DNA from 3 places in the Pulveribacter sp. genome. Region 2 is predicted to be linked to each of the others. Evidence: riboswitches for the same ligand, from Rfam matches in the RefSeq annotation. Region 2 holds a riboswitch; each other region holds the start of a gene.

Region 1 (4,192 bases), on a different contig from region 2:
GACGTGGCCTGGCGCTACTTCGCCACGCCCGCGCGCAAGTTCATCATCGGCGACGCGCCCGGCCACGAGCAGTACACGCGCAACATGGTCACCGCCGCCTCGCAGGCCGACTGCGCCGTGGTGCTGGTGGACGCCACCAAGCTGGACTGGCAGCCGGGCGAGCCCGCCCTGCTGGCGCAAACGCGCCGCCACGCCCTGCTGGCCCACCTGCTGCGCGTGCACTCGCTGGTCTTCGCCGTGAACAAGCTGGACGCCGTGACCGACCCCGAGCGGGCCTTCCACCACATCCGCGCGGCGCTGGCGCGCTTTGCGCATGAGGCGGGCTTGAGCGTCGCCGCCACCGTGCCCCTCTCCGCCTTGAAGGGCTGGAACGTGGCCGCGCCCCAGCCCGGCTGGTGCGGCTACGACGGCCCCGCCCTGCTGCAGTTGCTGGAGCGCCTGCCCTGCACCCCGGCCGACGCGCAGCTGCCACTGGCCCTGCCGGTGCAGTGGGTGGAAAAAACCGCCTCGGCCTCGGCCGACACCACACAGGGCCGGCGCGTGTTCTGGGGCCGCGTGGCCACGGGCAGCGTGGCGCCGGGCATGCAGGTGCAGGTCTTCCCCAGCGGCCAGGCCGCGCGTGTGGCCCAGGTGCTGGACCACGCCCGCCGCCCCGCCGACGCGGCCACCGGCGCCAGCGCCGGCATCGTGCTGGACCGCGAGGTGGACGTCTCGCGCGGCGACTGGATCGTGGCCGCGCCAGTGCCGGCGCTCACCGCCGACGACGATTTCGACAGCCCCGCCGCCACCACCGCGTGGCCGGGCCAGCGCGAGCTGTCGGCCACCGTCGCCTGGCTGGACGACGAGCCGCTGGCCGCCGGGCGCGTGTACTGGGCGCTGCACGGCCACCGCTGGGTCAAGGCCAAGGTGCGCCGCGTAGCCCACCGGCTGAACATCCACACCCTGGCGCAGGAGACGGCCGACGCACTGGAACCCAACGCCATCGGCCACGTCGAGCTGCAGCTGCAGGAAGCCATCCCCGCCGCCCCCTTCGCCCATGCACGGGTGCTCGGCTCGATGATCCTGGTGGACACCGCCAGCCATCGCACGGCCGGCGCGGTGCTGGTGCGCTGAGGGGCGCCCAGGCAGCCCCGCGGCTTGATCCGTATCAAGGTAACCGGACCCGGGCCATGGCCTGGCGCCCGGTTGCCGCGCCTCGCAGCCTAAAATTGCGGGCTATCCCGAATACCCAAGAACTCTAGAGCTCACTCATGACTCACGTCGTCACCGAGAACTGCATCAAGTGCAAATACACCGACTGCGTGGACGTGTGCCCCGTGGACTGCTTCCGCGAAGGCCCGAATTTCCTCGTGATCGACCCGGACGAGTGCATCGACTGCGCCGTCTGCATCCCCGAGTGCCCGGCCAATGCCATCTTCGCCGAGGAAGACCTGCCGGCCGACCAGCTGCCCTACATCAAGCTCAACGCCGAGCTGACCCCGAAGTTCAAGAGCATCACCAAGAGGAAGGGTGCCCTGCCCGATGCCGACGAATGGAACGGCAAGCCCGACAAGCTGCAATACCTGGAACGCTGATCCACGCATGAGCACTGCCACGCCGCAGAGCGTTGACGCCGTCGTCATCGGCGCCGGCCCCGTGGGCCTGTGGCAGGTGTTCCAGCTCGGGCTGCAGGGCATCGCCGCGCACCTGATCGATGCGCTGCCCCACGTCGGCGGACAGTGCGCCCAGCTGTATGGCGACAAGCCGATCTACGACATCCCCGGCATCGCGGTCTGCAGCGGGCTTGAGCTGGTCGAGCGGCTGCAGCGGCAGATCGCGCCCTTTGCCCCCACGCTTCACCTCGGCCAGCAGGTCAGCGCCCTGGCCGCGCAGGACGATGGCCGCCTGCTGCTGCAGACCAGCGCCGGCCTGCGCCTGGCTGCGCGCAGCGTGTTCATCGCCGCCGGCGTGGGCGCCTTCGTACCGCGCGCGCTCAAGGTGGAGGGCCTGTCGGCCTTCGACGGCAGCCAGCTGCTGTACCACCCTGCCCGCCTGGATGCCGCCGCCGGCCGCCGCGTGGTGGTGCATGGCGGCGACGCAGCCGCCGTGCAGGCCGCCATCGACTGCGCGCCGCTGGCCGCCAGCGTCGCGCTGCTGCACCGGCGCGACGCCTTCGACGCGCCGGCCGAGGCGCTGGAGCAACTGCAGGCCTTGCGCGCGGCGGGCCGCATCCACGTGGCCACGGGGCAGATCACCGGCGTGCAGGCCAGCGGCGGGCGGCTGCAAGGCCTGCAGCTGCTGAACCCCCAGGGCGAGCCCGAGACGCTGGCGCTGGACCTGCTGCTGGCCTATCCCGGCATCTCGCCGCGCCTGGGGCCGATGGCCGACTGGGGCCTGGCCATGCAGCGCAAGCAGATCACCGTGGACCCAGCCACCTTCGCCACCAGCGTGCCGGGCATCTACGCGGTGGGCGACATCAACAGCTACCCCGGCAAGCGCCGCCTGATCGTCTGCGGTTTCCACGAAGCGACGCTGGCCGCCTTTGCCGCCGCAGAGCAGTTGACGGGCCACAGCGGCCCGCTGGAATACACCACCAGCAGCGAGCGCCTGCAGCGCCGCCTGGGCGTGCTGCCCGCCGCCTAAAATGCCCCGGCGCGGCCGCCCTGGCCGCGTTTTGCTGGGGGTGTCCTGCGCCGATCGCGGCCAGGGCTGAGATCACACCCTTCGAACCTGACTGAGATCATCCTCGCGCAGGGAAAGCACGCCGGGCCGCCGCCATGCCGCAGCGCGCCCGGCGCCTGCCCGCGCGACCTGGCCCAAGGAGCGCACCGCATGACGACTACCCCTTCCCCCGCCGCCGGCGCGGCCAACGAGGCGCTGGCGCCCGTCGCCGCCGCGCAGCGCGTGTTCCGCTGGCACGACCATGCCTCGCTGTGGTTCAGCCTGGGCGTGGGCCTGCTGGTCATGCAGGTGGGCGCCTATCTGATGCCGGCGCTGTCGCCGCGCGAGGCGCTGGCGGCCATCGTCGCCGGCTCAGCAGTCGGCGCCGGCCTGCTGGGCTGGGTGGCCAAGCTCGGCTGCGACAGCGGCCTGGCCAGCGCCGGGCTGATGCACGCCGTCTACGGCCGGCGTTTTGCCGCCCTGCCCATCGTGCTGAACATCGTGCAGCTCGTCGGCTGGGGCACCTTCGAGCTGGTGGTGATGCGCGACGCCACGCTGGCCATCGCGCGCCAGTCCGGCGCCATGGCGGGCGCCGCCTGGGCGGTGCCGGCCACGCTGCTGTGGGGCGGCGTGGTGGTGCTGCTGCTCAGCGGCTCCATGGTGCAGCTGGTGCGCCGCATCATCGCGCGCGTGGCGCTGCCGCTGGTGGTGCTGTCGCTGCTGTGGCTGACCTGGCAGTTCGCCGCACTGGCGCAGGCCCAGGGCCTGGCCGAGCTGTGGCGGCGCCCGGGCGCGGGCGGCATGGGCGTGATGTCGGCCCTGGACCTGGTCATCGCCATGCCCATCTCGTGGCTGCCGCTGGTGGCCGACTACGCTCGCCACGGCACCAGCGGGCGCACGGCGCTGCGCGCCACCTGGGCCGGCTACGCGCTGGCCAACATGTGGTGCTACGGCCTGGGCGTGCTGGTGGCGCTGGTGCTGCCCAGCCAGGATCTGGTGACGGCGCTGCTGCTGGCCCAGGGCGGGCTGATCGCGCTGTCGCTGATCCTGATCGACGAAGTGGACAATGCCTATGGCGACGCGTACTCGGGCGCCGTCTCGGCGCACGCCCTGCGCCCGCGCACCAGCGTGCGGCGCCTCGGCATCCTCATCGCGCTGCTGTGCACGGGCCTGGCGCTGCTGCTCCCCATGCACAGCCTGGAGCCCTTCCTGCTGCTGCTCAGCTCGGTCTTCGTGCCGCTGTTCGGCGTGGTGCTGGGGCGGCTGGCCGGCGGCGCCGCGGCGCGCGTCGACCTGGCACGCACCGCGCCCGTGCACTGGCCGGCCGTGCTGCTGTGGCTGGCGGGGGTGGCCTTCTACCACGCCGGCCCGCGCCTGGTACCCGGCATGGGCGCGGCCCTGCCCACGCTGGCGCTGTGCCTGCTGCTGTCGTGGGCAACGCGCGAGCGCGCGGCCAAGCCTGCTATGGTTTGAGTAGCTGCCAGCGCTTGATCAGCGCCATATTCAAAATATTTAGACTTGAAACCCCCATGAATCAAGCGCCAGCAGCTCT
Region 2 (4,192 bases):
CCGACGAGCCAGCCGGGAGGACGCTTCCCAGCAGCACAACCGCGCTGCTGCCGGCCCACTAGCCCACGCCACAGGCCCGCTCAGCCGACGGGAAGGATGGGAACGTACAGCTCCCCCCCCGAGCGGTTGAACTCCTCGGCCTTGGCCTGCAGCCCCTGGCGCGCGAATTCGCGCACCTCCTGCGTGATCTTCATCGAGCAAAACTTCGGCCCGCACATGGAGCAGAAGTGCGCCACCTTGGCGCTGTCCTTGGGCAGGGTTTCGTCGTGGTATTCCTGCGCGGTCTCGGGGTCCAGGCCCAGGTTGAACTGGTCCTGCCAGCGGAAGTCGAAGCGCGCCTGCGACAGGGCGTCATCGCGCGCACGGGCGCCCGGATGGCCCTTGGCCACGTCGGCCGCATGCGCAGCGATCTTGTAGGCAATGATTCCCTGCTTCACGTCGTCGCGGTCGGGCAGGCCCAGGTGCTCCTTCGGGGTCACGTAGCACAGCATGGCCGTGCCCATCCAGCCGATCATGGCCGCGCCGATGGCCGAGGCGATATGGTCGTAGCCCGGTGCGATGTCGATGGTCAGCGGCCCCAACGTGTAGAACGGCGCCTCGTGGCAGGTCTTGAGCTGCTCGGCCATATTGGCCTGGATCAGATGCATGGGCACGTGGCCGGGACCTTCGATCATGGTCTGCACGTCGTGCTTCCAGGCCGTTTGAGTCAGCTCGCCCAGCGTGTGCAGCTCGGCGAACTGGGCTTCATCGTTGGCGTCGGACGCACACCCCGGACGCAGGCCGTCGCCCAGCGAGAAGCTCACGTCATAGGACTTCATGATGTCGCAAATGTCCTCGAAGTGCTCGTACAGGAAGCTCTCCTTGTGGTGCGCCATGCACCACTTGGCCATGATGGAACCGCCGCGCGAGACGATGCCCGTGCGCCGCTGCGCCGTCAGGTGGATGAACGCCAAGCGCACCCCGGCGTGGATGGTGAAGTAGTCCACGCCCTGCTCCGCCTGCTCGATCAGCGTGTCGCGGAAGATTTCCCAGGTCAGGTCTTCGGCAATGCCGCCGACCTTTTCCAGCGCCTGGTAGATGGGCACGGTGCCGATGGGCACGGGGCTGTTGCGGATGATCCAGTCGCGCGTGGTGTGGATGTTCTTGCCCGTGGACAGGTCCATCACGTTGTCCGCACCCCAGCGGATGGCCCAGACCAGCTTCTCCACCTCCTCCTCGATGCTGGAGGTGACGGCCGAGTTGCCGATGTTGGCGTTGATCTTGACCTTGAAGTTGCGCCCGATCGCCATCGGCTCCACCTCCGGGTGGTTGATGTTGGCCGGAATGATGGCGCGGCCGCGCGCCACCTCATCGCGCACGCATTCGGGCGTGATGATGTTGGGGATGCTGGCGCCCAGGCCGTTGCCCCTCAGGCGCTGCTCGCGCGCGGCGTCCTGCAGGTAGGGCTGCATCCACTCGCGCCGGCCGTTCTCGCGCAGGGCCACGTATTCCATTTCGGGGGTGACGATGCCCTTCTTGGCGTAGTGCATCTGCGTGACGTTGGCGCCGCTGCTGGCGCGCAGCGGTCGGCGCTGCAGGGCCGCGGCCTCGGCGCGCAGCTGCGCCAGGCGCTCGCCCTCCTCAGCCTTCTGGCCGTCGTCCAGCGCCTTGCGCACGCGGCCTTCGTAGCCCTCGGTGTCGCCGCGCGCCGCAATCCATTCGCTGCGCACGCCGGCCAGGCCCCGGCGCACGTCGATTTGCACGGCCGGGTCGGTGTAGGGGCCCGAGGTGTCATAGACGCTGACCACTTCGCCATTGGTCAGCGTGATGTCGCGCACAGGCACGCGCAGGTCGGCGCGGCTGCCGGACAGATAGGCCTTGCGCGAGGCAGGGAAAGGCTCGCGGGCGCTGGACAGCAGCTGGGCGAAACGGTCGAGGTCGGGGGCGTTCATGACGGGCACTCCAGTTCATCAGGACGAATGAATGAAATGCTCCGCAATCGGCCATGAAGGCCTAGTACACCCCGCAGGGGGGACGCAGGCCGGCCATGGCTGCAGCTCTTCTTACGCTGGTACTAACCAGATCAAGTTCGCGGTTTTGGCGGTCGGTCCGCCATCTCAGCACGCCATTTGTCGTTCGTGCACCCCGGAGCAGACGCGAGTATAGGCAGGCGGCCTTCAGGCCAGGCGCTCAAGGGCCAGAACGGCGAAGAACACCAGCCCGGCGATGAGCGTCCACTTCACGATCACGACGCCAAAACGCTTGTAGCGTTGCTGCCCGGTGGCGGCGAAGAAGGCGAACGAGACGGCCGCCGCCAGGAACAGCAGCAGCACGAGCCAGCGAAACAGCAGCATGGCGCGCCCCGCTCACCAGGCCCGCACGGGCTGGGCAAAGCCGCGCGGCGCCTGGCGCTCGTGCTCGAAGGCCATCAACTCCCAGGCATCCTGCTGCGCCAACAGCTCGCGCAGCAGCTGGTTGTTCATGGCGTGGCCCGAGCGGTGCGCGCTGTAGGCCGCCAGCAGCGGGCGGCCCACCAGGTACAGGTCGCCCATGGCGTCCAGGATCTTGTGCCGGGCGAACTCGGCGTCGTAACGCAGGCCATCGGCGTTGAGCACCTTGTAGTCATCCATGACGATGGCGTTGTCCAGCCCTCCGCCCAAGGCCAGGCCGCTGGCACGCAGCATCTCCACGTCGCGGGTGAAGCCGAAGGTGCGGGCACGGGCAATGTCGCGCGCATAGTTGCCCTCGCCCAGATCGAACTCCACGCTCTGGCCGGTGGAGTCCACCGCCGGGTGGGCGAAATCGATCTCGAAGCGCAGCTTGAAGCCGTGGTACGGGTCGAGCCGGGCCCACTTCAGGTTGCTCCCCTCGCCCTCGCGCACCTCCACGGGTCGCGTCACGCGAATGAAGTGCTTGGGCGCGTTCTGCAATTCGATGCCGGCGCTTTGCAGCAAAAAGACGAAGGACGAGGAGGAGCCATCCAGGATGGGCACCTCCTCGGCGGTGATGTCCACATACAGGTTATCCAGCCCCAGGCCGGCGCAGGCCGACATCAGGTGCTCCACCGTGTGCACCTTGGCCCCGCCCACGCCGATGGTGGAGGCCATGCGCGTATCCACCACGGAATCGGCGCGAATGGGAATGTCCACCGGCTCGGGCAGATCCACGCGGCGAAACACGATGCCCGTATCGGGCGCGGCGGGGCGCAGCGTCAGCTCCACCCGTTGGCCGCTGTGCAGCCCCACGCCCACGGCGCGCGTGAGGGTCTTGATGGTGCGTTGCTGAAGCATCGGTCGATTTTAGGCGGCCGGTGGCCCGCTGCACGGCCAACGCCCGGCTATGGCGCCGATAGGGCGTGGGTACGGGCAAAAGGCACAATACGACTCTTGTGTAAGCAAACGTAGGCAATAAGTGCCTCTCCTTTTTTCCGTCATGAACAAACTCAGCTTCAAGGCCAAGATCGTCCTCATGCTGGCCACCGCGCTGCTGGCGCTGCTGGCCATGGCCACCATGGCGCTGCTGCAGGCGCGCCAACTCATCATCCAGGCGCGGCAGGACACCCTGGCCACAGCCGTGCAATCCGCGCACAGCATCGTGATGGCCTACAAGGCCCGGGCCGACAGCGGCGCCGTGCCCAAGGAGGAAGCGCAGAACGCTGCCCGGGAGGCGCTGCGCCTGTCGCGCTACGGCGGGCCGGACGGCCGCACCGAGTACTTCTATATCTGGACGCTGGACAGCCATGGCGTGATGCACCCCATCAAGCCGGAATGGGAAGGCCAGAATATGGACGGGAAGCTCAAGGACGGCACGGGCATGGACCTGCTGCGTCAGATCACCAGTGCCCTGGCCGCCAGCACCGATGGTAAGGCCTTCGTCGCCGCCATGTTCCCGCGGCCGGGCCAGCAGGAGCTGTCCCCGAAGCTGCAGTACGCCATGCGCGTGGACGGCTGGAACTGGTTCGTCGGCTCGGGCCTGTACACCGACGATGTGGACGCGGCCGTGCGCCAGGCGCTGCTCAAGGATATGGCGCTCGTGGCCCTGGTCATGCTGCTGGTGAGCGCTGTGGGCTGGGCGGTATTGCGCTCGGTGCTGCGCCAGATCGGCGGCGACCCGGCGCAGGCCATGGCCGTCATGGCCGAGGTAGCCCATGGCCGCCTGGACGCGCCCGTGCCTGCCAGCACACCCGGCTCGCTGCTGGACGGCCTGGCACACA
Region 3 (4,192 bases), on a different contig from region 2:
ACCTGCCCCGCTTTGCCTCCGCCCTCCGTACCGCTGCCGCCGCGCTGGCGCTGGCCGCGCCGCTGCTGGCCCCCGCCGGCGCGCAGGCGCGCGAGTTCGTCAGCATCAAGGGCAATGTGGTGAACGTGCGCGAAAAACCCACCACGCGCTCGGACACGCTGTGGGAGCTGTCCAGCGGCTACCCCCTGCAGGTGCGTGAGCGCCGCGGCCAGTGGCTGCGCGTGCGCGACTACGAGGCCACGCTGGGCTGGGTCTTCGCCCCACTGACCACCAAGACGCCGCACCGCGTGGTGACGGCGCGCACCGCCAACCTGCGCGCCAAGCCCGGCACAAACAGCCGCGTGGTTGGCAAGCTGGAGCAAAACGAGATCGTGCGCACGCTGGAAAGCCAGGGCACCTGGACCAAGGTGCGCAGGGGCGGCGGCCAGACCGGCTGGGTGGCCAAGCGGCTGACCTGGGGCTGGTGATCCGCCCCGTGCCGCCGCTTTCTCCTATCTCTTTTCTTCTTCGATGATGCGCTGCGCCACGGGCGCGTAGCCGTGGTTCAGCGGCCCCTGGCCGGCGCCCGTGCGCACGTCGGCGCCGGCGGCGATCGCGCCCAGGATGTAGCTGCGTGCCTGGCGCACCGCCTCGGGCAGCTCCCGGCCCAGCGCCAGGTGCGCGGCGATGGCCGACGACAGCGTGCAGCCGGTGCCGTGCCCGTTGTGCGTGGCGATGCGCGGCGAGCCCAGGCGCTCGTGCACGCCGCCGGGCAGGGCCAGCACGTCCACCACACGATCGCCCGGCAGATGGCCGCCCTTGAGCAGCACGGCGCGCGCGCCCAGGGCCAGCAGCGCGTCGGCGGCCTCGTCCAGCTGCTCCTCGACCTCGATGCTGCGCCGCAGCAGCCAGCCGGCCTCATCCAGGTTGGGCGTGACCACGGCGGACAGGGGAAAGAGCGCCTGCACCAGCGCGCCCACCGTCTCCTGGGCGATCAGCCGGTCGCCGCTGGTGGCGACCATGACCGGGTCCAGCACCACGTTTTGCAGGGCGTGTCGGCCGATGGCATCGGCCACCACGCGCACCACCTCGGGCGAGTGCAGCATGCCGATCTTCACGGCGTCCACGCCGATGTCCTCCACCACCGCGTCGATCTGCGCGCGCAGCATCTCGGGCGGCACGCCGTGGATGTCGCGCACGCCGCGGGTGTTCTGCGCCGTGATGGCGGTGATGGCCGTCATGCCGTAGCACCCTAAGGCGGCAAAGGTCTTCAGGTCGGCCTGGATGCCGGCGCCGCCGCCCGAGTCCGAACCGGCGATCGAGAGCACGCGCGCATAGCGCCGCGGCCCGGAGGGTCGGCCCTGCGGGGCCTGGGTGTCTTGCTGCGTCATGGCAAAAATTATCGAGCATGGCCCGGGCTGCGCCACGTCAACACCAGGGTTGGCACCCCTGTGCTGTAATTCCCGCTTCGGACGAAACAGGGGTGCCGCCACGACGTGCTGGCGGCTGAGAACACACCCTCGCACCCGATCCAGATCATGCTGGCGTGGGGAGTTTCCGCAGCGCGCCGCCGCGCCCGTTTTGTCCCCACCAGTCTGCCGGGCTTCAAAACGCGATGCGCTCCCTTCTTCCCTCCCTCGACGCTCCCCTGTCCATCGCCATCCTGGGCGCCGGCCTCATGGGCCGGCTGCTGGCCGTGCGCCTGGCCCGTGATGGCCACCGCGTGCAGCTGCACGAGGCCGGCGGGCCCGACGCCCAGGGCAGCGCCGCGCACGTGGCCGCCGCCATGCTGGCGCCCCTGGCCGAATCCGCCGTGACCGAACCCGGCGTGGTGCGCATGGGCCAGCACGCGCTGGCCCGCTGGCCCGAGCTGCTGGCGCAGCTGGCCGAGCCGGTGTATCTGCAGCAGGACGGCACCCTGATCCTGTGGCACCGCCAGGACGCGGCCGACGCCGCCCGGCTGCAACACACGCTGCAGCGCACGCAGCACGCGGTGCAGGGCCTGCCGGCGCTGCAGGCGCTGGACGGCGCCGGCGTGGCGGCGCTGGAGCCGGCCGTGGCCGGGCGCTTCCACCAGGGCCTGTACCTGCCCGGCGAAGGCCAGCTGGACAACCGCCAACTGCTGGCCGCCCTGGGCGCCACGCTGCAGCAGCTGGGCGTGGACCTGCACTGGCACAGCACCCGCGCGCCGTCGGACTTTGCCCCCGGCACCAAAGATCAGCCCGACCTGGTGCTGGACTGCCGCGGCCTGGGCGCGCGCGCGCACTGGCGCCAGCTGCGCGGCGTGCGCGGCGAGGTGGTGCGCCTATATGCGCCCGGTGTCACGCTGCAGCGCCCCACGCGCCTGGTGCACCCGCGCTACCCCATCTACATCGCGCCCAAGCAGGACCACCTGTTCGTCATCGGCGCCACCGAGATCGAGTCCGACGACCTGTCGCCGGCCAGCGTGCGCAGCACGCTGGAGCTGCTGTCCGCCGCCTACGCGGTGCACCCCGGCTTTGCCGAAGCGCGCATCCTGGAGCTGGCCACCCAGTGCCGTCCCACCCTGCCCGACAACCTGCCCGCCGTGCGCGCCGTGCAGCCGCGCGTGCTGGAGGTCAACGGCCTGTACCGCCACGGCTTCATGATCGCTCCGGCGCTGCTGGACGTGGTCATGGAGCTGCTGCAGACGGGACAATCGCCGCTGGCCTCCCGTTTCGACCTCAGCCTGCAGATGGATTGATCCCTGACCATGAACGTCCTCATCAACCAGCAACCCGTGGAACTGCCCGACGGCGCCACCGTGGCCGACGCCGTGGCGCACCTCGCCCCTCAGGCGCCCTTTGCCGTGGCCGTCAACCTGCAGTTCGTGCCCAACAGCCGCTACGCCGCCCAGCCTCTGGCCGACGGCGACCAGGTGGAAATCATCGCGCCGGTGACCGGCGGCTAAGTTCCTATCTCCATGACCAAGCAAGACACCTCCCTCTCCGCCAGCGCCGACGCGCTGGTGCTGTACGGCCAGTCCTTCGACAGCCGTCTGCTGCTGGGCACCGCCCGCTACCCTTCGCCTGCCGTGCTGGAGGCCGCCGTGCGGCGCGCCCGCCCGGCCATGGTCACCGCCTCGCTGCGCCGCCAGGGCGCGCAGCCGGGCGACGCCGGCCAGGGCTTCTGGGAGCTTTTGAAGCGCCTGGATGTGCCCGTGCTGCCCAACACGGCCGGCTGCTACAGCGCCGATGAAGCCATCACCACCGCCCAGATGGCGCGCGAGGTGTTCGGCACGCCCTGGATCAAGCTGGAGGTGATCGGCGACGACTACACGCTGCAGCCCGACACGCTGAACCTGGTGCAGGCCGCCGAGCAGCTGATCCGCGACGGCTTTCACGTGCTGCCCTACTGCACCGAAGACCTGGTGCTCTGCCAGCGTCTGGTGGACGTGGGCTGCCAGGCCGTCATGCCCTGGGCCGCGCCGATCGGCACCGGGCGCGGGCCCGTCAACCCCTATGGCCTGCAGCTGCTGCGCGAGCGGCTGGATGTGCCGCTGCTGGTGGACGCCGGCCTGGGGCTGCCGTCGCACGCCTGCCAGGTCATGGAATGGGGTTTCGACGGCGTGCTGCTGAACACCGCCGTGGCCCTGGCCAGCGACCCCGTGGCCATGGCCGGCGCCTTTGCCGACGCCGTCTCGGCCGGCCGCACCGCACGCATGGCCGGTGCCATGCAGCCGCAGTCCACCGCCCAGCCCAGCACACCGGTGCTGGGCACGCCCTTCTGGCACCACGCCACATGACGGCCGCCACCGACCTGGCCCAGGCCATCGTGGCCCGGCACGCCGCCGCCTTTGCCGGCTTCGCGCCCGAGCCCGTTCCCCCGTTCACCAGCGACGCGCCGGCCTACCGCGCCGCGCTGGCCGCGGCCAGCGAGCTGGGCTTCATCGCGCAGGACGCCGAATGCATCGCCCGCGCCTGGGCCGCACAGGCCGCGCGCACCGGCCGCTTCGATCCGGCCCAGTGGCCCGATGCGCCGCAGGACTTCGGCCTGGCGCAGCGCAGTGATGGCCACGGCCCAGCCTTCGCCGAATGCCCGCAGGCCCTGGGCCTGTACGCCGTGCTGCCCGATGCCGAATGGGTGGGCCGCATGGCGCGCGCCGGCGTGCCCACGGTGCAGCTGCGCTTCAAGAGCGACGACCGCGACTCGATCGCCCGCGAGGTGCGCGCCGCCGTGGCCGCCGTGCAGGGCA

Evidence for each region. Region 2 has a riboswitch for thiamine pyrophosphate ahead of thiC (phosphomethylpyrimidine synthase ThiC). Riboswitches for the same ligand answer to the same signal wherever they lie in the genome.
Region 1: another riboswitch for thiamine pyrophosphate. It lies ahead of RT282_RS06315 (cytosine permease); the one in region 2 lies ahead of thiC (phosphomethylpyrimidine synthase ThiC).
Region 3: another riboswitch for thiamine pyrophosphate. It lies ahead of thiO (glycine oxidase ThiO); the one in region 2 lies ahead of thiC (phosphomethylpyrimidine synthase ThiC).

The regions. Positions count from the first base shown of each region.
Region 1 covers NZ_DAMATK010000002.1:14,219-18,410, reverse strand. Annotated here, with positions in the region: gene RT282_RS06330 (GTP-binding protein) at 1-1,113, shown strand, start outside; gene fdxA (ferredoxin FdxA) at 1,251-1,574, shown strand; gene RT282_RS06320 (NAD(P)/FAD-dependent oxidoreductase) at 1,582-2,622, shown strand; TPP riboswitch at 2,649-2,754, shown strand; gene RT282_RS06315 (cytosine permease) at 2,812-4,113, shown strand.
Region 2 covers NZ_DAMATK010000004.1:92,849-97,040, reverse strand. Annotated here, with positions in the region: gene RT282_RS13005 (methyl-accepting chemotaxis protein) at 1-62, shown strand, start outside; gene thiC (phosphomethylpyrimidine synthase ThiC) at 81-1,931, opposite strand; TPP riboswitch at 2,023-2,137, opposite strand; gene RT282_RS12995 (hypothetical protein) at 2,157-2,333, opposite strand; gene lpxC (UDP-3-O-acyl-N-acetylglucosamine deacetylase) at 2,346-3,269, opposite strand; gene RT282_RS12985 (methyl-accepting chemotaxis protein) at 3,412-4,192, shown strand, end outside.
Region 3 covers NZ_DAMATK010000002.1:9,913-14,104, reverse strand. Annotated here, with positions in the region: gene RT282_RS06310 (SH3 domain-containing protein) at 1-467, shown strand, start outside; gene thiD (bifunctional hydroxymethylpyrimidine kinase/phosphomethylpyrimidine kinase) at 492-1,370, opposite strand; TPP riboswitch at 1,449-1,549, shown strand; gene thiO (glycine oxidase ThiO) at 1,595-2,701, shown strand; gene thiS (sulfur carrier protein ThiS) at 2,711-2,908, shown strand; gene RT282_RS06290 (thiazole synthase) at 2,921-3,742, shown strand; gene RT282_RS06285 (thiamine phosphate synthase) at 3,739-4,192, shown strand, end outside.